One region of the Paenibacillus sp. R-74696 genome, then DNA from elsewhere that is predicted to be linked to it. Evidence: predicted binding sites of a transcription regulator. Region 1 holds the regulator's gene; each other region holds the start of a gene.

What was found. The regulator Rex, encoded in region 1, represses fermentation and respiration genes when NADH is low (regulators of the CRP and FNR family bind a similar motif). The targets are predictions, from matches to a motif close to TTGTGAAATATTTCACAA.
Region 2: the regulator Rex is predicted to act here: its motif matches at 3,532-3,549, upstream of nirB (nitrite reductase large subunit NirB).
Region 3: the regulator Rex is predicted to act here: its motif matches at 4,248-4,265, upstream of ACSR9A_RS03625 (cytochrome ubiquinol oxidase subunit I).

What each region holds. Positions count from the first base shown of each region.
Region 1 covers NZ_JBPULM010000030.1:110,001-116,650, reverse strand. The annotation lists gene dinG (ATP-dependent DNA helicase DinG) at 1-2,513, shown strand, start outside; gene ACSR9A_RS12230 (redox-sensing transcriptional repressor Rex) at 2,510-3,166, shown strand; gene ACSR9A_RS12225 (amidohydrolase) at 3,147-4,448, shown strand; gene ACSR9A_RS12220 (hypothetical protein) at 4,448-4,975, shown strand; gene ACSR9A_RS12215 (hypothetical protein) at 5,122-5,664, shown strand; gene ACSR9A_RS12210 (AAA family ATPase) at 5,657-6,650, shown strand, end outside.
Region 2 covers NZ_JBPULM010000045.1:883,120-889,769, reverse strand. The annotation lists gene ACSR9A_RS24165 (helix-turn-helix domain-containing protein) at 1-666, opposite strand, end outside; gene ACSR9A_RS24160 (carbohydrate-binding family 9-like protein) at 839-1,480, shown strand; gene ACSR9A_RS24155 (sugar phosphate isomerase/epimerase family protein) at 1,518-2,366, shown strand; gene ACSR9A_RS24150 (Gfo/Idh/MocA family protein) at 2,409-3,419, shown strand; gene nirB (nitrite reductase large subunit NirB) at 3,617-6,043, shown strand; gene nirD (nitrite reductase small subunit NirD) at 6,111-6,476, shown strand; gene ACSR9A_RS24135 (hemerythrin domain-containing protein) at 6,517-6,650, shown strand, end outside.
Region 3 covers NZ_JBPULM010000017.1:246,761-253,410, forward strand. The annotation lists gene ACSR9A_RS03590 (metal ABC transporter permease) at 1-198, opposite strand, end outside; gene ACSR9A_RS03595 (metal ABC transporter ATP-binding protein) at 195-884, opposite strand; gene ACSR9A_RS03600 (sensor histidine kinase) at 1,225-1,929, shown strand; gene ACSR9A_RS03605 (c-type cytochrome) at 1,986-2,345, shown strand; gene ACSR9A_RS03610 (response regulator transcription factor) at 2,408-3,130, opposite strand; gene ACSR9A_RS03615 (SCO family protein) at 3,373-3,984, opposite strand; gene ACSR9A_RS03620 (hypothetical protein) at 3,981-4,130, opposite strand; gene ACSR9A_RS03625 (cytochrome ubiquinol oxidase subunit I) at 4,427-5,821, shown strand; gene cydB (cytochrome d ubiquinol oxidase subunit II) at 5,824-6,650, shown strand, end outside.

The sequences.
Region 1 (6,650 bases):
TGCTGCGCATTCTTTTTCCATCGATAACTTCTTACCAGCTTGGTGCTGTTTCTGAGCAGTTCGGCATTACGCATGAGCATCATCATCGCGCTGATAGCGATGCAATGGCGACCGCCGTTATATTCGCCAAATCGGTACAAAAGCTTCGGAGCCTGCCGCTGCTGACTTTGCAGCGGTTATCTTCGCTTGTGGACAATGGCAGCGATTTAAGCTGGTTTATTACGGTTACGCTTAAACAGGTAGAACAAAACATCGTAATGGGCGTCCCCGATTATGATTTTTTCAACCAGTTTGCATTGAAAGCTAGAGAATGGACAGAGGAAAAGCCCGCGCGCAGCGAAGAGGGAGCCTCGCCTTTGCAGGAGATGTCATTCGAGCAATATTTGGATGAAATCAAGCAGCGCTTTATTGAGCAATTTCCTAATTATGAAGAACGCGAAGCGCAGACGACGATGTTCCGTGAAGTGTTTGACTCGCTGGACAGCAAACGCCATTTGCTTATTGAAGCAGGAACGGGTACAGGAAAGTCTCTCGGCTATTTAATACCCGCGCTCTATTATGGTATCCGCCAGGATGAGAAGATAGTCGTCAGCACGCATACCATTAATTTGCAAGAGCAGTTGAGGCATCGCGATGTACCGCTGCTTAAGCAGATTTTGCCGATAGAGTTTCGGGCTTCAATCTTCAAGGGCAGAGGCAATTATTTGTGCCTGCGCAAGTTTGAAAGTAAAATAAATACAAGGGATATGATGTCTCCTGTTGACGATGCGATTACAGCCTCGCAAATGGTCGTGTGGCTGGGCGAGACGGAAACGGGCGATCAAGAGGAGCTGAATTTCAGCAACAAGGGGACCGACTTCTGGTCTACCGTTGCCAGCGATGCAGATTCCTGTCTGAACCGGGCGTGTCCTTGGTTTAAACGCTGTTATTATCATCGTGCCAAGCATGAAGCCAATATAGCTGATGTGTGCATTACGAATCACTCCATGCTGTTCACAGACATACAGGCCGATCATCGGCTGCTGCCGACCTACAGCCATTTGATTGTCGATGAGGCGCATCATGTGGAGGAAGTAGCAAGCAAGCATCTGGGCATGCAGCTCGGCTACTATACGATAACCAATGCGTTTACGCGTATGTTTAAGGACGCTCGTTCCGGCCTGCTGCCATCTCTGCGCATTCATCTCCAGCAGGAAAGCGATGAGCGGGTGCAAGGCTGGCTGGAAACGATTGATACCGTTATTCCCGCCTTTACGGAAGTGAAGGAGCATTGGGAAAGGCTGTTTGAGATGCTGTACAGCTTTGTTCAAGCTTCTCCTGATGCGACGGGTGAAAACAATCAATCTGTGTACCGTTTGCGAGGCGACAGCCTCCCGGAAGGCTGGTCCGAAGTGCTCGCCGAAGAGACCAATATTCATACGGAGCTCATTCGCGTGCTGAAGACGGCTGAGAAAATGTCCGAGGAGATTAAAGATCGCATTGATGAGCTGGCGGTACAGGCGCTTGTAACGGACTTGAATGGCGCTTTACGCGATTTGACGAGAGTCAAGGATGATCTGCGCAGCTTTATGAAGGTCGATCAGACGACGGACGTGTTCTGGCTGGAAGCCAATATGACCTACAAGCATCGATCGCTGCATCTTTATGCGGTGCCAATTGATGTGAGCAGCCAGCTTCAGCAGTATTTATTTGATGTGAAGGACAGCATTATTTTAACGTCCGCCACTCTATCGGTGCAAAAATCATTCCAGTTCGCTGAAGAGCAGCTTGGACTTGGCGGCTTTGAAGAAGCGGGAAGGCTGCGTACCGTGCAGCTGGCATCGCCATTTAATTACCGTGAACAAGCGCTCGTTATTATTCCGCGCAATTTCCCTGTTCTTAAAGGCTCAGCGGGAGAGCCCGCATTTATTTCAATGCTCGTCTCTTCCTTGGCAGATGCGGTGCAGCAGACAAATGGCAGAATGCTAGTGCTGTTTACCTCTTACCGAATGCTAAAGCAGGTATACGATCCGCTTAAGGCGGCGCTTGCGGCCACCAGCATTCAAGTGCTGGGCCAAGGCATCGACAGCGGCAATCGTACGAAGCTGACGCGGCGGTTTTTACAGCAGCCGGAGTCTGTGCTGCTTGGCACAAGCAGCTTTTGGGAGGGCGTTGACATTCCTGGCGAAGCCTTAACTTGCCTTGCTATCGTCAGACTGCCATTCCAACCGCCGAATCATCCGCTGCTGGAGGCGAAGTCGGAATTGCTGCAGCGCCAAAAGCAAAATCCTTTTATGAAGCTGTCGATCCCGCAAGCGGTTATTCGCTTCAAGCAAGGCTTTGGCAGGCTCGTGCGAACGGCGAAGGATAAAGGGATTGTCATTATTTATGATACACGGGTTATTGAAACGTATTATGGCAAGCATTTTCTCTATTCTTTGCCTGGACCGAAAATTGAGCATATGCATATCGAACAAATTGTACCGAGAATGAGAGAATGGCTTGGTGCCGAGAAGGAGGAGGAGAACGGGTGAAGCAGACGAAAATATCGGAGGCCGTCGTAAGACGCCTCCCCATTTACCTGCAAGTGCTGAACGAGCTGAACAACCGGGAGGTGCAGACCGTTTCGTCCCAGGAGCTTGGCGTCAAGCTGGATTTAAATCCGGCGCAAATCCGCAAGGACTTGGCGTATTTCGGTGATTTTGGCCGCAAGGGTATCGGCTATGATGTGACGTATTTAATTGAAAAAATTCGCCAAATACTCAAGCTTGATCAGACGATTAATGTGGCGCTTGTCGGTGCGGGTAATTTGGGTCATGCTCTATGCAATTATAATAAATATTCTAAAGACAATATGAAAATTATTGCGGTGTTTGATGTGCATCCATCTAAAATCGGCTCGCAAATTAATAATTTGACCGTAATGCCGATGGATATGCTGAAACATACGGTTGAGGAGAATAATATTCGAATTGGGATTATTACCGTTCCCGGATTTGAAGCGCAAAACGTTGCTAATCAATTTATAGATGCGGGCATTGAAGGCTTGCTCAATTTTGCCCCAGCGATATTGAAGGTACCAGAAGAAATTCGCATTCATCATGCTGACTTTACGAAAGAGCTGCTAAGTCTGGCGTATTACTTGGAGAGGGAAAGGGATGACGAAAATGAGCCAAATTTGGATTGAAAATGGACGTTTTGTAACGATGGAGGATGGCGAGCATGTGCTTCAAGGGCATATGGTTGTGACCGATGATCGCATTACATATATCGGAGCAGAAGCTCCAACTGGGCTGCAAGCCGATGTGCAGAAGCTGGACGGCAGTAAGCTTGCTTTTATGCCGGGCCTAGTAAACACGCATGGGCATGCAGCTATGACCTTGCTGCGCGGCTACTCCGATGATCAAAACCTGCAAGTCTGGCTGGAGCAAAAAATGTGGCCGATGGAGGGCAAATACATCGACCTTGATACACGTGCGGGCAGCGCGCTTGCCGTGGTAGAAATGCTGAAATCCGGTACAACGGCTTTCGTGGATATGTATGACCGCATGGATCAGCTGGCCGAAGTCGTGGAACAGTCCGGCATTCGCGGCTGTCTGACGCGCGGCGTCATTGGCCTCTGCCCAGAGGATGTGCAGCAAGCGAAACTGGAGGAAGCGATAGCTTTCGCACGCGATTGGAACGGCAAGGCAAATGGCCGTATTACGACGATGATTTCGCCGCATGCGCCTTATACATGCCCGCCCGATTATATTGAGAAATTCGTGCAGGCTGCTCATGATTATGATTTGCCGCTGCACACGCATATGTCAGAATCAATTGCCGAAGTAGAGCAGAACGTTCGCGATTATGGCGTTCGTCCCGTTCAGCATCTCGACAATTTAGGCTTCTTCTCTCGTCCGGCACTTGTTGCTCATGCGGTGCATTTGAATGACGAGGAAATTGCGCTGCTTGCTGACCGCAAAGTAGCTGTATCGCATAACCCGGTCAGCAACCTCAAGCTGGCAAGCGGCATTGCCCGCGTTCCTGATTTGCTTCGCGCTGGTGTAACGGTATCACTAGGCACGGACAGCGCGGCGAGCAACAACAATCTCGATCTGTTCAAGGAAATCAATCTTGCGGCTTTGCTGCATAAAGGTGTTTCTGGCGATCCTACGGTTGTTCCAGCCATTGAAGCTTTGCGAATGGGCACGGTATACGGCGCTCGCTCTATTTGGCAGGAAGATTCCATTGGCCGCCTGCGCGTTGGCATGAAGGCGGATTTCATCGCCATCGATATTGAACAGCCGCATTTTTACCCACAGACGGATATTGTGTCCCATCTGGTGTACGCGGGCTCGGGCCGCGACGTCAAGCATGTATGGGTAGACGGGCGTCAGGTTGTACGGGATGGCGAATGCACATTGCTCGATGAGGAGAAAATTCGTCACGATGCTCAGGCAAGCTTCGAGAGGTTGTTGAAGGCATAATGCGGGCGAGAACGAGAAAGCCGTTTTGGACGGTAAAACGGGCTGTCTTTATTTCAATTGTTTTTGTTATCGCCTTGTTGACCGTTACGATTGTTTATTACCGCGCTGTGCATAAGGAATTATGGGCAGAGGAAGCTCCAATTAAGGCGTATGCTGTAGAAGCCGCACAGTTGACGGAAGTTACGGGCATGACGAAGCAGGTGTGGGATGGCATTTCCTGGGTCGTAAAAGGGAAGACCGCGGATGAACAAGAAGTTTACGTATTTCTGACAACAGTCGAAAGTCCTGTGCTTACACTGAAAGCAACGGAACATATTACAGCAGAACAGGCGGAATCTGCGTTACTGAGCAGTAAGCCGGATGCGGATGTTAAAAGGACACAGCCGGGATTGCTGAACGGCGAGCCGGTATGGGAAATTTTTTACAGCCGTGATGAAGCGATAACGAAATATTATTATGCGTATTATTCGTTCCGCGATGGCGCATTTGTGAAGCAATATAGTTTAGTAGGTGACAAGGCGTCCTAGCTGTATTGGATGCTTAAGCTGTAACAGCTGGAATTGCTGGCTATTATTACACCCCCTTATTCAAAAGGCGATGTGATATACTTTCGTGTATCGGAGTTGATATGCGTTTGGTATATCACCGTCATTTTGAGAGGGGGATTTTTACGATGTTCAAACTCAGGATCATGCCGATTTTGCTAACAGCTGCTGCGTCCGCCCTCGTTTTGTTTGGAGGCTGGCTCATTTATCATCAGGTTGCATTCGCAGCTCCGCTTGCCAAGGCGGTTGATCAAATAGAAGGCATTGCTTCATCCGACACACCTATTATGGATACGGACCGTATTACTTTCCCGCTGACGCTTACAGCCGGAGCGGATTTAAAGCATGTATATGAAACGATAGTCGAGCAAAGCAAATCTGTCGCCCAGAGCCGCGACATTCAGCTCGATATTGCGAATACCGACTCGAATGCGAAGCTGGATCAGCTGTGGTCATCGTCTTTATTCAAAGTGGCCGAAGCGATGGAGCACAAAAACTATTCTGCTATTCCGGAGGCACTTAAAGCTTTGGCAGATGAACATTCGGGTGTGGAGGCCATTACCGATATCGATGATAGCAATGTCTATATTACGCTGAAAGATGGCACGGCAACGAAGTATATCATCCTTCCGCGCGTTGCCCCGCAGCTGGAGGTGTCCAGTTATGCGTAAATACGGCATCGAAATGGCGATTGGCTTTGTTCCGGTATTCATTGCCTTTCTTTTATTTGTAAATGTGAATTTAATGCCTTTCGTACTGCTTGTCATTATCGCAGCTGCTGTCGTGTATTTAGCGACTGGCAGAGGCAAATTCGCACATGCTTCCGGAACGAAGCGGCGGAAGGTGTCAAGCAGCGTTCCCTTTTCCTTTGAGCAAATCGGCGGACAGGAGCGGGCCAAGCAGGAGTTGATCGAGGCGCTTGATTTTCTCGTCCGACATGAGGAACTGAGCAAGCTGGGCATTCGGCCCTTGAAGGGGATTTTGCTGACGGGACCTCCGGGAACTGGGAAGACGCTAATGGCGAAAGCCGCAGCGCAATATACCGACTCAATTTATCTGGCTGCCTCCGGCAGTGAATTTGTAGAGATGTACGTCGGCGTCGGCGCTGGCCGGATACGCGACTTATTCAAAGAAGCCCGGACGAAGGCGAAGAAAGCGGGCAAGGAAAGCGCCGTTATTTTTATCGATGAGATCGAGGTTATCGGGGGCAAGCGCGATGGCGGGCAGCATCGGGAATATGATCAAACGCTCAATCAACTGCTCACGGAAATGGACGGTATTCATGCGGATACGGCGCCGCGGCTGCTCATTATTGCAGCAACGAACCGTAAAGAAATGCTCGACAGCGCCCTGCTTAGGCCCGGACGGTTCGACCGCCATATTGGGGTAGAGCTGCCGGACAAAAAAGCGCGCCAGCAAATATTGAATATTCATGCGGCCAATAAGCCGCTTGCCGAGACGGTTGAGCTGGAGAAGGTAGCGGCCGAGTCGTTTGGCTTTTCCGGTGCCCAACTGGAGAGTGTCATGAACGAAGGTGCGATTTATGCGATGCGGGAGCAAAGCGAGGTCATTGAAGAGCAGCATCTGGCTATGGCGATAGACAAGGTCATGATGGGCGAGAAGACGGACCGCGAGGCGACGAAGGAGGAGCGCGAGC
Region 2 (6,650 bases), on a different contig from region 1:
AAGCCGTCTCGCAAGGCTGGGGTTCGTCCATGGCTCCGCTGGCGCGTCTTCGATTTGCTTCATCAATTCCAGTAGCTTGTCCCCGTGCACAGAGGCCTGTGCAACAGAGCTTGATAAGGAGGAGCGCAGCAGATGGGTGAGAATTTGCAGCATATACGCTTTGCAGGCGAGCTCATAGCCGGGCGGGCGCATCGTAAACTCGTGCACGAGCTGCTCCATGAGCTGAACGCATACGAGGGAAGGCGTATAGACGATGCTCGCCGATAACGGAGCCAGATGTTCTGAGCAGGCCTCCACCGCAAATTTATCTCCTTGGGCCTCTTCTGTATAGACGACCATATCCGCCTCGGTCTGAACCTCCAGCTCATTGAAAAAATCAAAGTGAATGCCTAGAAACCTCGCTTCAGGAGTCGATATAATCTCATTTTGATGATAGACACCTGAGGGCAAAAAAATAAGCTGGCCCGCTGTGAGCATATAACGCTGCCCTTGCATATAGGTAGCTGCTTCGCCATGGGTCACATACAGCAGCTCAAAATCATACAGCCTTCGCTTCGGCATCGGGCCCGGCGGCAGGCTTTGGAATTGGGCATAATGGACGCTCGGCGACCATTCCCGAAAAGGAGCTATCCTTTGTAGAGGGTAGCATGCAGCAGAGTTATCCACAGAGTCAACCACCTTTCCTATATTTGCAAACACAATAAAACGGAATTGTGCAAATAATATCTTTTTCAACTAAATAAAAATCCGATAAAATCGGCTAATATAAATGTATTATCACATGTTTACTAATGGGTTTCAACATAACGGATTTTGCTAAAAAAGGAGCATGAAGCTGATGGAATTCGCTATAGCTGCCATTGACGGCAGCTACATTTGCAACCGGCTTGAGCCCGTTGCACCTGGCACTTCATCCGCATTGCTGGATTGGGGTCGCTGTGAAGCGCTGGAGCTGGTCGAGACGGTAACCGGAGAGCCGCCGCGGGAGCGGACGGAGGTAAGGTTGGGCTGGAGTTCGGAGCATTTGCATCTTCGTTTCGAATGCAGGGATTCGCATATCGTATCTGATTTTACACTGCGGGATGAGCCGCTTTATGAGCAGGATGTTGTCGAGGTGTTTATTGACGAGGAGGGGGAGGGTCGGCGTTATATGGAGCTGGAGGTTAGCCCGCATAATGTTGTATTTGATGCCATTATCGAAAATGACGGCTCAGGAGGCATGATCTCCTCGGACCTGCAATGGCAGTTTTCCGGCCTCCAAACGTCCGTGCAATCAGACGGTCAAGGAAATGTGCTCTATTACATTGATATTCCAGCATCTAATTTCAAGCGTCCTTTCGCTCCGGGTTTAACGATGCAAATCAACGTTTACCGCATCGATCAGGATTTTCAGGGTATACGCGAGTATCAAGCATGGCGACCTACGCGAGCGGTTAACTTTCATCTGCCGCAGCATTTCGGCAAGCTCATTTTTAATTAAAGCTTTTAACCCAATTCAATTAACAGGAGGAACCCAAATGAAAAAAGGGATTAATATTTGGTCATTCAACAGCGACACCACCATCGCCAGCTGCATCCAAACGGCGAAAAAAGCCGGCTTCGATGGCATCGAGCTGTCGCTTAACGGCACGGGCGAGCTGAGCCTCGCGGCAACGGATCAGGAAATTCGCGACATCAAGGCGCGTCTAGAGGAAGCTGAGCTGGAAATTGCGGGCCTTGCAACGGGATTATATTGGGATTATGCCATGACGAGCGCGAACCCGGAAACGCAAAGCAAAGCGATAGATGTGTGCAAAAAACAGCTGGAGCTTGCAGCGGCGTTTGGTGTCGATACGATTCTGGTCATCCCTGGCGCGGTTGGTGTTGATTTTATCCCAGGCAGCGAAGTAACGGATTACGAATATGCGTATAACCGTGCTCAGGAGTCGATTGCGAAGCTGGTTCCTTTTGCAAAAAGCGCGAACGTATCGATTGGCATTGAAAATGTATGGAATAAATTTCTGTTGTCGCCGCTTGAGCTGCGCGGGTTTATCGATTCATTTGGTTCAAGCTATGTAGGCTCTTATTTCGATGTTGGAAACGTCGTGCAAAACGGTTATCCAGAGCAGTGGGTACGCATTTTGGGCAACCGCATCAAGAAGGTCCACTTCAAGGATTACCGCCGCCAAGCGGGCGGGCTTCACGGCTTTGTTGACCTGCTTGCAGGCGATGTGAACTACCCTGCTGTCATGGAGGCGCTGCAGGCGATTGGCTATGACAATTACGTCACGGCCGAAATAATTCCGCCATATACGCATCATGCCGAGCAAATTATTTTCAATACTTCGAAAGCGATGGATGCGATTTTGGGCCGTGGAAACGCCTAGTCTATTTCGCCTCAAGCATTTATTTGATAAGGGGGATTTACCATGTTAAAAGTAGGATTAATCGGCTTCGGTTTTATGGGACGCATGCATTTCGACAACTACGTTCGTCTGACAGAAGAGGGCGCACCTGTGCAATTGGTGGCGATTTGCGATCTAATGATCGAGGAGTTGAAAAATGGCAAAGCTTCTGGAAATATGGCGACGGGCCAAGAGGTTTATGATCTTTCGCCATACAACTTGTATGACAGCATTGAGAAAATGCTTGAAAACGAGGAGCTCGACATAATCGACATTACGCTGCCCACTTATTTGCACGCAGAGCTGACCTGCTCGCTGCTGGAAAAGGGACTGCATGTGCTGTGCGAGAAGCCGGTAGCCGGCAATTCCGCCGATGGCTGGAAAATGGCGCAAACGGCTGAGCGCACAGGCAAAACGCTGATGATCGGCCAATGCCTGCGCTTCTGGCCAGCATATGAATATTTAAAAGCTGTTGTGGACGATGGCCGTTTTGGCGCGGTAACGGGCGGCTATTTCTTCAGAGGCTCTGCTGCCCCTAAAGGCTGGTTCCTTGACGGCAGCAAGAGCGGCGGGGCTGTGCTGGATATGCATATTCATGATACTGATATTATCCACTGGCTGTTCGGCAAGCCGGAGCAAGTGTCGACGCTCGCCCGCAATGTCATTCCAGGCAGCGGCTACGATACGGTATCTACAAATTACGTTTACCCGGACGGCAAAGTGCTGAATGCACAAGCGGACTGGACGCTGGAAGGCGATTTCGGTTTTGCGATGACGTACCGCGTCAATTTTGAAGGTGGCAATCTGCTGTTCGAGAACGGACAGGTTAAAGTGAATCCGAACAACGAGCCAGGCTTTATAGCTGATCTTTCACCTGACATGGGCTATTACCGCCAAATCAAATATTTCCTTGAATCGGTAAACGCGGGTACGCCCGTATCGATATGTACGCCGGAAAGCGCTGTTGGCACGCTGGAAATTATTGAAGCAGAGCTTCGCTCAGCCGATGAGCGCGGCGCGTTAATCCGTTTGTAAGGATGTATTTGGCGGCCAATCGGCCAACCTAGCGGCGCACAGAAACATAAGAATTGGCCCTTTCGCTATAGAAATATGGCGGCAGGGTCTATTTTTATTTTAATCGTTCGATATGTGAAAAATATCACATAACTCCGGCTCGTTGTTGTTTATACTGATGGTAAGAACAATGAAAGCTTTACAGGGAGGCGTTTACAATGGGAGCAATACGGCAAAAGCTTGTGCTGATTGGCAATGGGATGGCGGGAGTAAACACGCTGGAGCATATCCTCAAGCTGTCACCAGAGCAATATGACATCACGGTATTCGGCAGCGAGCCGCATCCAAACTATAACCGGATTATGCTTTCCTATGTATTGGAAGGCAGTAAAACGATAGACGATATTATTTTGAACAGCTGGGCTTGGTACGAGGAGCATCATATTACGCTGCATACGGGAACGACGATAACGGCTATTGATACGCAGCAAAAAATCGTGTTTGCGGACAATGGGCTGACCGCAGCCTATGACCGTCTAATTATTGCTACGGGCTCGAATCCCATTATACTGCCCGTTCCCGGGCATCAGAAGCAGGGCGTCGTAGGCTTCCGCGACATTGCGGATTGCAGCGTCATGCTGGAGACAGCGAAGCAATATCGCAATGCAGCTGTTATAGGCGGCGGGCTGCTCGGTCTGGAAGCTGCCAAGGGCTTGCTCAATTTGGGCATGAATGTGACGGTCATTCATTTAATGGCGGATTTAATGGAGCGCCAGCTTGACCCGAGCGCTTCGGCGATGCTGAAGGCGGAGCTGGAACGGCAAGGGCTGCATTTCCTCATGGAAAAGCAGACGGCGGAAATTTATGGCGGTGAGCGCGTTGAGGGGCTGACCTTCAGCGACGGAACGAAGCTGGAATCGGATTTTATCGTTATGGCAGCGGGCATACGGCCTAATACGGCTTTGGCCAGCGCGAGCGGCCTTGAAGTGAAGCGGGGCATCGTCGTCGATGATTACATGCAAACGTCGGCGGAAGGCGTGTACGCAGTTGGCGAATGCGCCGAGCACCGCGGCATTTGCTACGGCTTAGTAGCCCCGCTGTTTGAGCAGGGGGCCGTGCTGGCGAAGCAGCTATGCGGCGTGCAGACGAAGGCTTACGAGGGAACGCAATTATCGACGAAGCTAAAAATTTCGGGCGTAGATGTATTTTCGACGGGCGTCTTCCTGGATCAGCCAGAGCTGACGGTCATTCGCAAGCAGGATGACTGGAAACAGCAGTACAAGAAGCTGCTGCTTAAGGAAAATACAATTGTTGGCGGTGTGCTTTACGGCGATGTCAGCGATTCGAGTCGGATTCAGCAATGGGTACGCGAAGGAGCTGCCATGACGGAGGCTATTTATGCAGAGCTGATGGGAGCAGCTGGCACCGCGTTGTCGGCTGCTGACCGCGTAGCGCAAATGGCCGATGATGAAATCGTATGTGGCTGCAATGGCGTATCGAAGGGGAGCATCGTAAAGGCGATCAAGGACAATTCGCTTACTTCGGTCGATGAGGTAAAGGCGTGCACAGGGGCTGGGCGTTCGTGCGGCGGCTGTGTGCCGACGGTTAGCCATTTGCTGCAATATGTGTTGGGAGACGAATATGCCGGCCAGAAGACGAAGACGGGCATTTGCGGCTGCACGAGCCTCAGCCGCGATGAAATCGTAGCTGCGATTAAAGAGAAGCATCTGACGACTGTGAAAGAGGTTATGCATGTACTGGAGTGGCACAATCCGGAGGGCTGCTCGAAATGTCGCCCGGCGGTCAATTATTACTTGGGCATGCTGTGGCCGCAGGAGCATGAGGACGAGAAGGATTCGCGCTTCGTTAATGAACGGATGAACGCCAACATTCAGAAGGATGGCACCTACACGGTCGTGCCGCGGATGTATGGCGGCGTGACAACGCCGGAGGATCTGAAGAAAATTGCCGATGTTGCCGTGAAATATGATGTAAAAATGGTTAAAGTTACTGGAGGCCAGCGGCTTGATTTAATCGGGGTTGCGAAAGAAGATTTGCCACTCGTATGGGAAGAGCTGGATATGCCCTCGGGCTATGCCTATGCGAAGGCGCTGCGTACAGTAAAAACCTGCGTCGGCCAGCAATTTTGCCGCTTCGGTACACAGGATTCGATCGGCATGGGCATTCGGCTGGAAAAAACATTTGAGCGGATCGATATGCCCGCCAAGTTCAAAATGGCCGTGAATGGCTGTCCGCGCAACTGCGCCGAGTCGTGTACGAAGGATATTGGCATCGTCGGCAATGACGGCGGCTGGGAAATGTTCGTTGGCGGCAATGGCGGAATCAAGCCGCGCATCGCCGAGCTGCTGTGCAAAGTGAAAACGGATGAAGAGCTTGTGCAGATGGTGGGTGCTTTTACCCAATATTATCGTTTGACGGCGAATTACTTGGAGCGCACTTCGGAGTGGGTGGAGCGCGTTGGCATAGAGGCGATTAAAGCGGAGGTTGTTGACAATATGGGTCGCCGCCGCGAGCTGTATCAGGATATTTTAGCCGCGCTAGCCGAGCTGAAGGAGCCTTGGAGCACAGCGCTTGAGGAGCAGCGGGAAAGCAGCTATCTGTTTGATGCGATTCAAATGAAATAGGCAAGCGAATGAAGGGTAGGCTGAGCAGTTACTAAAATTTAAAGGATAGAAGGCGAGGAGCATCCAAATGACCACACAGGTAAATCAAGATTTGACCTATATTAAAATCGGCACACTCGAGGATTTTCGCGAACGAATGGGGCGGGTTATTCGCTTGAATCAAAAGGAGATTGCTGTGTTTCGTACAACCGACGGCACCTTGTATGCGCTGGACAATCGCAGTCCCCATCGCAGGGGAGGTCCGCTGGCGGAAGGCATGGTATCGGGACATTTTGTACTGGACCCGTTATATGATTGGAAGATTGCACTGGATAGCGGGCAGGTGCAGGCGCCTGATTCTGGCTTGGTGCAAACCTATCCACTGAAGGTGGAGGGCGAGAACGTACAGATGGGACTGACGCCTCAGCAAGCAAGGCAGCTCGGACTGGAATAATAGAGGCAAGTATCTTAAATGAACAAAGGAGGTTTATCTATTGAATACAGCGACGCTTAACAGAGAAGGTGGTCAAGGCAAGAAGGGTTTCGGAGAGTGTGCGTGCTGCAGTGGCAACCACCTGCTGCATGCACTTTTGGAGCAGAAGGAGCGGCAGGACATTGGCATTCAGCC
Region 3 (6,650 bases), on a different contig from region 1:
ACCCCACATGGGTTTGGTTCCTATAAGTAAGCCTAAAGCTCCACCTAGAAGCGAAAGGTGCATAAGCGCAAATCTGACGACTGTAAGCTGGAACTGTATGACGACAATACCGATGAGGGACAAGCAGCCGCCTGCGATAATACAGGCAAAGAACGCTCGTTGGAACAAAGGGATTTGTAAATAATCGAGGACGCTCATGGCGCTTCACCAACCTCGGCTAATTGTCCTTTTTCCATTAGGTAGATGCGGTCTGCTATTGGAGCGGTTTCTTCCAGCTGATGAGTATTCATCAGGATTAATAGATGGGGCGATTGCTGTCTGCACGCTGCAATTAGTGAATAAAGAAGCTCCTGGGAGCTTTTATCCAAATGTGTAATTGGTTCATCCAGCAACAAAATATCCGGTTCCCTGATTAATGCCCGCGCGATATTCATTCTTTGCCTCTGCCCGCCTGACAACTGCCTACAATCTTTGTTGGCCAAGTGCGTTAATCCGACATGCTCTAGCCACTTGGCAGCTTGATCTTTATCAGCAGAAGTTGGGCGTCTCCAATAAGAAAATGAAGCTCCCCAGTTTCCTAGCATAACGGATTCAAAAACCGTTATAGGTAAATTACCTCCTTGAACGCCTTGAGGCACAAACCCGATGTTCCTTCGAGCTAAGTGAAAATCCTTCTTATTCTCCATTTTGTGTGAATGGATGGTTATACTTCCTGCTGAAATCGGGAGCAGTCCAAGAATGGCTCTGAACAAAGTTGATTTTCCTGCACCGTTAGAACCGCTTATCGCTACAAGCTCTCCTCTCGCAGCTTTGAAATCCAGTTGATTGATGATGGGGTTCATGCCATAACCCGCGGTTACCTGTTGAAGCTCAAGAGCAAGCACTTATCTTCGTTCACCTCTTTCTTTTTTACATTATGTACAATGACGCTACAAGTTAGAATGACTCCATATAGCTATATGCCAATGACATGGTTACAAAGCTGAGAATTTTGTTAAACAATTAGCTCTTATGAGTCATGTGTTAAGAAGTAGAAATAAGCGACAATAGACATATGCTTAAAAGTTCTATTGTCAATCTCAAAGGGGGATATTCACACTGTATAAACAAATTAAATGGTTAATTTTAATCATACCAACGCTAACCATTTGGGTATGGGAGTATGTTCGGCATGAATATTTATTACCCTATATATCGATGGATGCGGGGAATTGGATTTCACCGTTGATTGTATTTGTAGTCACGCTGCTGCTGATCACGCGGCTTTTTACAATTTTAGAAGCGATTCAAGAGGAACTGCAGCAAGCAAGGCTGATACAAATGGCACTTCAGGAGCGTGAAAAGCTGGCTAAAGAACTTCATGATGGCGTTGCCCAGTCCTTATTTTTGGTTTCTGTTCAGCTCGAGCAGCTTAAACCAATTATGGAACAAGACGAGAAGCTGCTGTCTATTAAAAATACGGTACGGGAGGTCAATGAATACGTTCGTCAGTCCATTTCAAATTTAAAATATCCGCCTGAGGTAGCCGTTGGACCTTGGAATGATTCCATTAGCAACTTAATTAATGAGCTGCATTTCGATTCAGATATAAATACCGAATATAGTTGGCCAATATCAGAAATTAATTTAACGGATAAGGAAAAAATAGCATTATACGCATTTCTTAGAGAAGGATTGCTTAATATTCGAAAGCATGCGAAGGAAGTCAATCATATTCGGATTCGCTTAGAATCAACAGAATGCGGCTGGACATGCCGGATTTCAGACAATGGATTAGGCTTTACCGATGATCCGTTGCTCAAGGAAGGCAGTTATGGCTTGAAATTTTTAGAGAAACGGACAGTAGAGTTGGGTTGGGAACTCCAATTGAGACGAGAATCGGAAAGAACCGTACTTGAAGTGATACAGCGGGAGGCAGATGTAGCTTAAATGACCAATCAACAAGTACGCGTTCTTATTGTAGACGATCATCAGGAGGGAGTTATATGAATAGTAAGCTTAAGAACGGTTCTGTAATAGGCGTCCTTCTAGGTGTGTTGGTATTATCGGCATGTGGAAGTTCAGGTGCTGACGCTACAACGAATCATAACCGTACAGAAGAAATAAGTGTCCAAAATGGCGATCCAGAAATCATATACAAGAAGAAATGCATGTCCTGCCATGGTACTGATCTTCAAGGTAGAAGAGGGCCCAGTCTCCAGAGCATTGGAAGTCGATTAACGGAAGAGGAAATCGTTGACATTGTTACAAACGGCAAAAATGGAATGCCCAAGTTTGAAAAAAACATTTCGGCAGAGGATATTCAAAGTGTTTCCAAATGGTTGTCGGAGCAAAAGCCTAGATAAAAAAGGCAGCGCTGTAATGATGCAGCGCTGCCTTTTTTGTTCTGTTCCTAATTCAACCTTCATCATACTAGGCCTGCCTTGCTAAATATGTAGCCTACCCCTCGCACCGTTTTGATCATGGCTCCTATATCCGGTGAAAGGGGGGTTAGCTTTTCGCGAAGACGTTTGATATGTGTGTCTACTGTTCGGTAATCGTTTACTTCAGACTGTCTCCATACGATACCAAGAAGATGAGCACGCGTGTGAACGATATCTGCATGAAGCGCAAGATAATAGAGTAGATCGAATTCTTTTAGAGACAGGTGGATTTCCGTGCCATCTACTAGAATACGGTGAGCAGATGGATTAATGGTGAGTCTACTTAACTGTATAGTTGGATAATCCGTTCTGCTCGTTGCTTTCAGGGCTTGAGCAGTGCTTCTTCTAAGAATAGCTTTGGTTCGCCAAATCATTTCTTTATAGGAAAATGGCTTTTCTAAACAATCATCGGCTCCTGCTTCAAAGCCAGCTAATCGCTGGTCTTCCTTGCCATTCTCTGTAATTAACATAATGGGGGTTTGTAGTCTTTTCCTGATGGCGATGCACGATTGAATATTACTCAAGCCGGTTTCCGCATGGTCAATAATGATTAAACCATAATGATTGCGATCTGGTTTAAGCCAAGCATTTTTCACATGAGACGTGGTGTCTGTAGGATAGCCCTCTTTTAAAAAAAAGGAATTCAATTGAGCTTGGGTATGTTTTTCCTGACTAATAATGAGAATAACACTTTTCTTTTGTTTCAAGGTAGCGACCCTCCATTAAGCAATGAGTTGAATCAGCAAGGTTATATTAGCTGACTATCTTGCATCATTATGCTCTTTACGAACATGAAGTAATATGCCTCGATATAGCTAAAAATCGATAAAATGTAACGAACTAATGAACAATACGCGAAGCAGAAGAAGATAATAAAAACCAGCCATCCTAAGTCGGAATAGCTGGTTGGGAGGGGCACAATTACATTTTTCAATGTCATTTTAACGGATTATTTTTCTTTAAGGAGAGCATTAATGTCTTTCAAAATAGCAGAGTTATCCATTTCTTCACCCATGCGATAGACCTTGCGAATTTGATGATTGGCATCCAGCAGCATGAGGGAGGTTACCGTATGTACAAACTGATCATCTTCCAGCTTTTGAATCGCAATCCCATATTCTCTTGCTTTCTCAATCGTATAGGCCTCGTCTCCACGCAGCAGCTTCCAGCCTGACCGATCAATACCCATACGCTCGGCATAAGCTGCAAAAACCTCCGGTGTATCCGAATTAGGGTCAAAGGTTATGGCTGCGAATTGTACATTTTCACCAAAACGGCCCTGTTTCTTCAATTCATCCTGCAGCAGCACCATATTATATGTCGTTGCAGGGCAAATATCAGGACAGCTTGTGAACATAAATTCGATCAGCATTACTTTTCCCAAACTGTCGCTCAGATTATAGGCTGTGCCGTCCAGCTCCTGAAGGGTGAAGGCCGGAGCTTCTCTCAATACAGGAAGCTTGCTGCTTCCTCCTTGAAACGTATACACAAGATAAGCGATCAAGGCCGCCACGAAAATAATGACTGCGATAAGAAGGGGGCTACGCTTTTTTGTTATCATACCTGATTATCCTTATCACTTACGACTGGATGAGGAACGATGCTATCTTGCAGTTCATTGTCCTCCTGTACAAGCTTCGCTCCGTTGAGCATAACGTAAGCGCCGCCACCTAAAAATAATCCTCCTAAAATAAACCAATACAGCATGTCTCGTTCTCCCTTCTTCGTACTCATTCATTATATAAGCAAAGCATGATGCAACTTAATGACTCGTAGGAGCTATTTTCACAATCATAAAGAACAAATGTCACACGATAGTCAATATTGTGCCTTTTTTCACAAAGTAGCCGCTTTTTCGTGACAGCATTGTCACACGTACCCGCTCAATGGGGCCATACAAAAACATCGATGATGATCTATAATGATGATTATCTGAAAAGTGAGTGAAGAAAATCACATACTTTTTTCAGTACATAACATGCAGAAAAGAGGTAACCACCTAGATGGACGTAGTAGAATTAGCACGCCTTCAGTTTGCAACGACAACGATCCTTCATTTTGTCTTTGTCCCCATATCCATAGGTTTGTCTTTGCTTGTGGCTATCATGGAAACGATGTATGTCATTACAAAAAAAGAATTGTACAAGAAGATGACGAAATTTTGGGCGCATTTTCTGTTGATCAACTTTGCTGTTGGCGTCGTTACTGGTATTTTGCAGGAATTTCAATTCGGGATGAACTGGTCTGACTTTTCACGCTTTGTTGGAGATGTGTTCGGGACTCCTCTAGCCATTGAAGCGCTTCTAGCTTTTTTTCTGGAATCTACCTTTATTGGACTATGGGTATTTGGCTGGGATCGCTTATCCAAGGGCGTCCATCTTGCCTGCATGTGGCTGGTATCCATTGGAACGATGTTATCGGCATTCTGGATTTTGACGGCGAATTCATTCATGCAGCGGCCCGTCGGATTTGCTTTGAATAATGGTCGGGCAGAAATGGTCGATTTCTGGGCGCTTGTAACGAACGAACAGGTGCTTTGGGAGTTTCCGCACACGCTGTTTGCAGCCTTTGCAACAGGCGCATTTCTGATTGCAGGAATCAGCGCATGGAAGCTGCTTCGTAAAAAGGATATGGAGTTTTTTAAGCCCTCCTTTACTTTAAGCATCATCGTCGCCTTTGTATCGTCCATAGCCATTGCATTATTCGGCCATGGTCAGGCTCAATTTTTGGTGGAGACACAGCCTATGAAGATGGCTGCAAGCGAAGGCTTATGGGAAACGAGCAGTGACCCCGCACCTTGGACCGTTATTGCAGGCATTGATCCGGATAAGCAGGAGAATTCATTTGAGCTGAAAGTGCCTTACCTTCTCAGCTATCTCTCTTACAGCCAGTTCTCAGGCTCGGTTATTGGAATGAAAGAGCTTCAAGCTCGGTATGAGGCTGAGTATGGACCCGGAAATTATATCCCGCCTGTACGCACAACCTTCTGGAGCTTTCGCATTATGATTGCTTGCGGCAGTGCCATGATTTTATTAGGACTGTATGGAGCTTATCTTGCGGTGCGCAAAAAGCTTGAACAGTCAAATAAGCTGTTTATGCGCGTGATGATGTTTGCAATCGCTCTGCCGTTTATGGCGAATACCTCCGGCTGGATTATGACAGAGGTAGGCCGTCAGCCGTGGACGGTATTTGGACTTCTGCAAACGAAGGATTCCGTCTCTACGACGACGAGCGCAGGGGAAGTGCTGTTTTCCTTCATTTTGTTTACCGTACTCTATGTCATTTTATTGGGTGTTCTGGCTTTTCTGTTTGTTCGCGAAGCTCGCAAAGGGCCGTATGCAGCCCATGAGCCAGAAATCGCCCTGCAGGATCCATATCAATTCAAGGAAGGGGTCTGACGATGTCGCTTAGTGATTTGTGGTTTTTGTTAATTGCCGTATTATTTACAGGCTTTTTCTTTCTTGAGGGCTTTGACTTTGGTGTTGGTATGGCAACGGGCTTGCTTAGTCGCAATGATAGGCAGAAAAGAGTGCTTATCAATACCATTGGTCCTTTCTGGGATGCAAATGAGGTATGGCTGATCACGGCCGCCGGGGCTATGTTTGCTGCTTTTCCGCATTGGTATGCTACGATGTTCAGCGGCTATTATGTCCTGTTTACGCTTATTTTGATAGCACTGATCTTAAGAGGTGTCGCATTTGAGTTTCGCGGCAAGGTGGAACATTCGTGGTGGAGGAAAACATGGGATATAGCCATTCTGATTGGAAGCAGTGTTCCTCCGCTGTTATTCGGTGTTATGTTGGCTGGGTTACTCAAGGGACAGCCCATAGGACAAGACATGGAGATGCGATCTGGATTCGCCGATGTTGTGAACAGCTACAGCTTGTGGGCAGGCATTACGATTGTCGGTTTGTGCTTGCTGCATGGCCTTACCTTCATTTCTCTGCGGACAATGGGAGAGCTGCGAGAGCGCTCCCGCCATATGGCGGCTAAATTTTTACCCGTGCAAGCTGTTTTGTTAGCTGTGCTTGTGGTATGGACCTATTCCGTCACTGATTTATTTGAACGCCGTGGAGGCTTATTGCTGGTATTTGTCCTGATAGGGGTCCTTGCGGTGTTGCTTGCCGGATGGTTCCTGAAGCGGGGACAGGAAGGCAGAGCCTTCTGCATGTCGGGGCTGTTGATATTGCTGACATTTGGATCGTTTTTTGTTGGACTTTTCCCTCG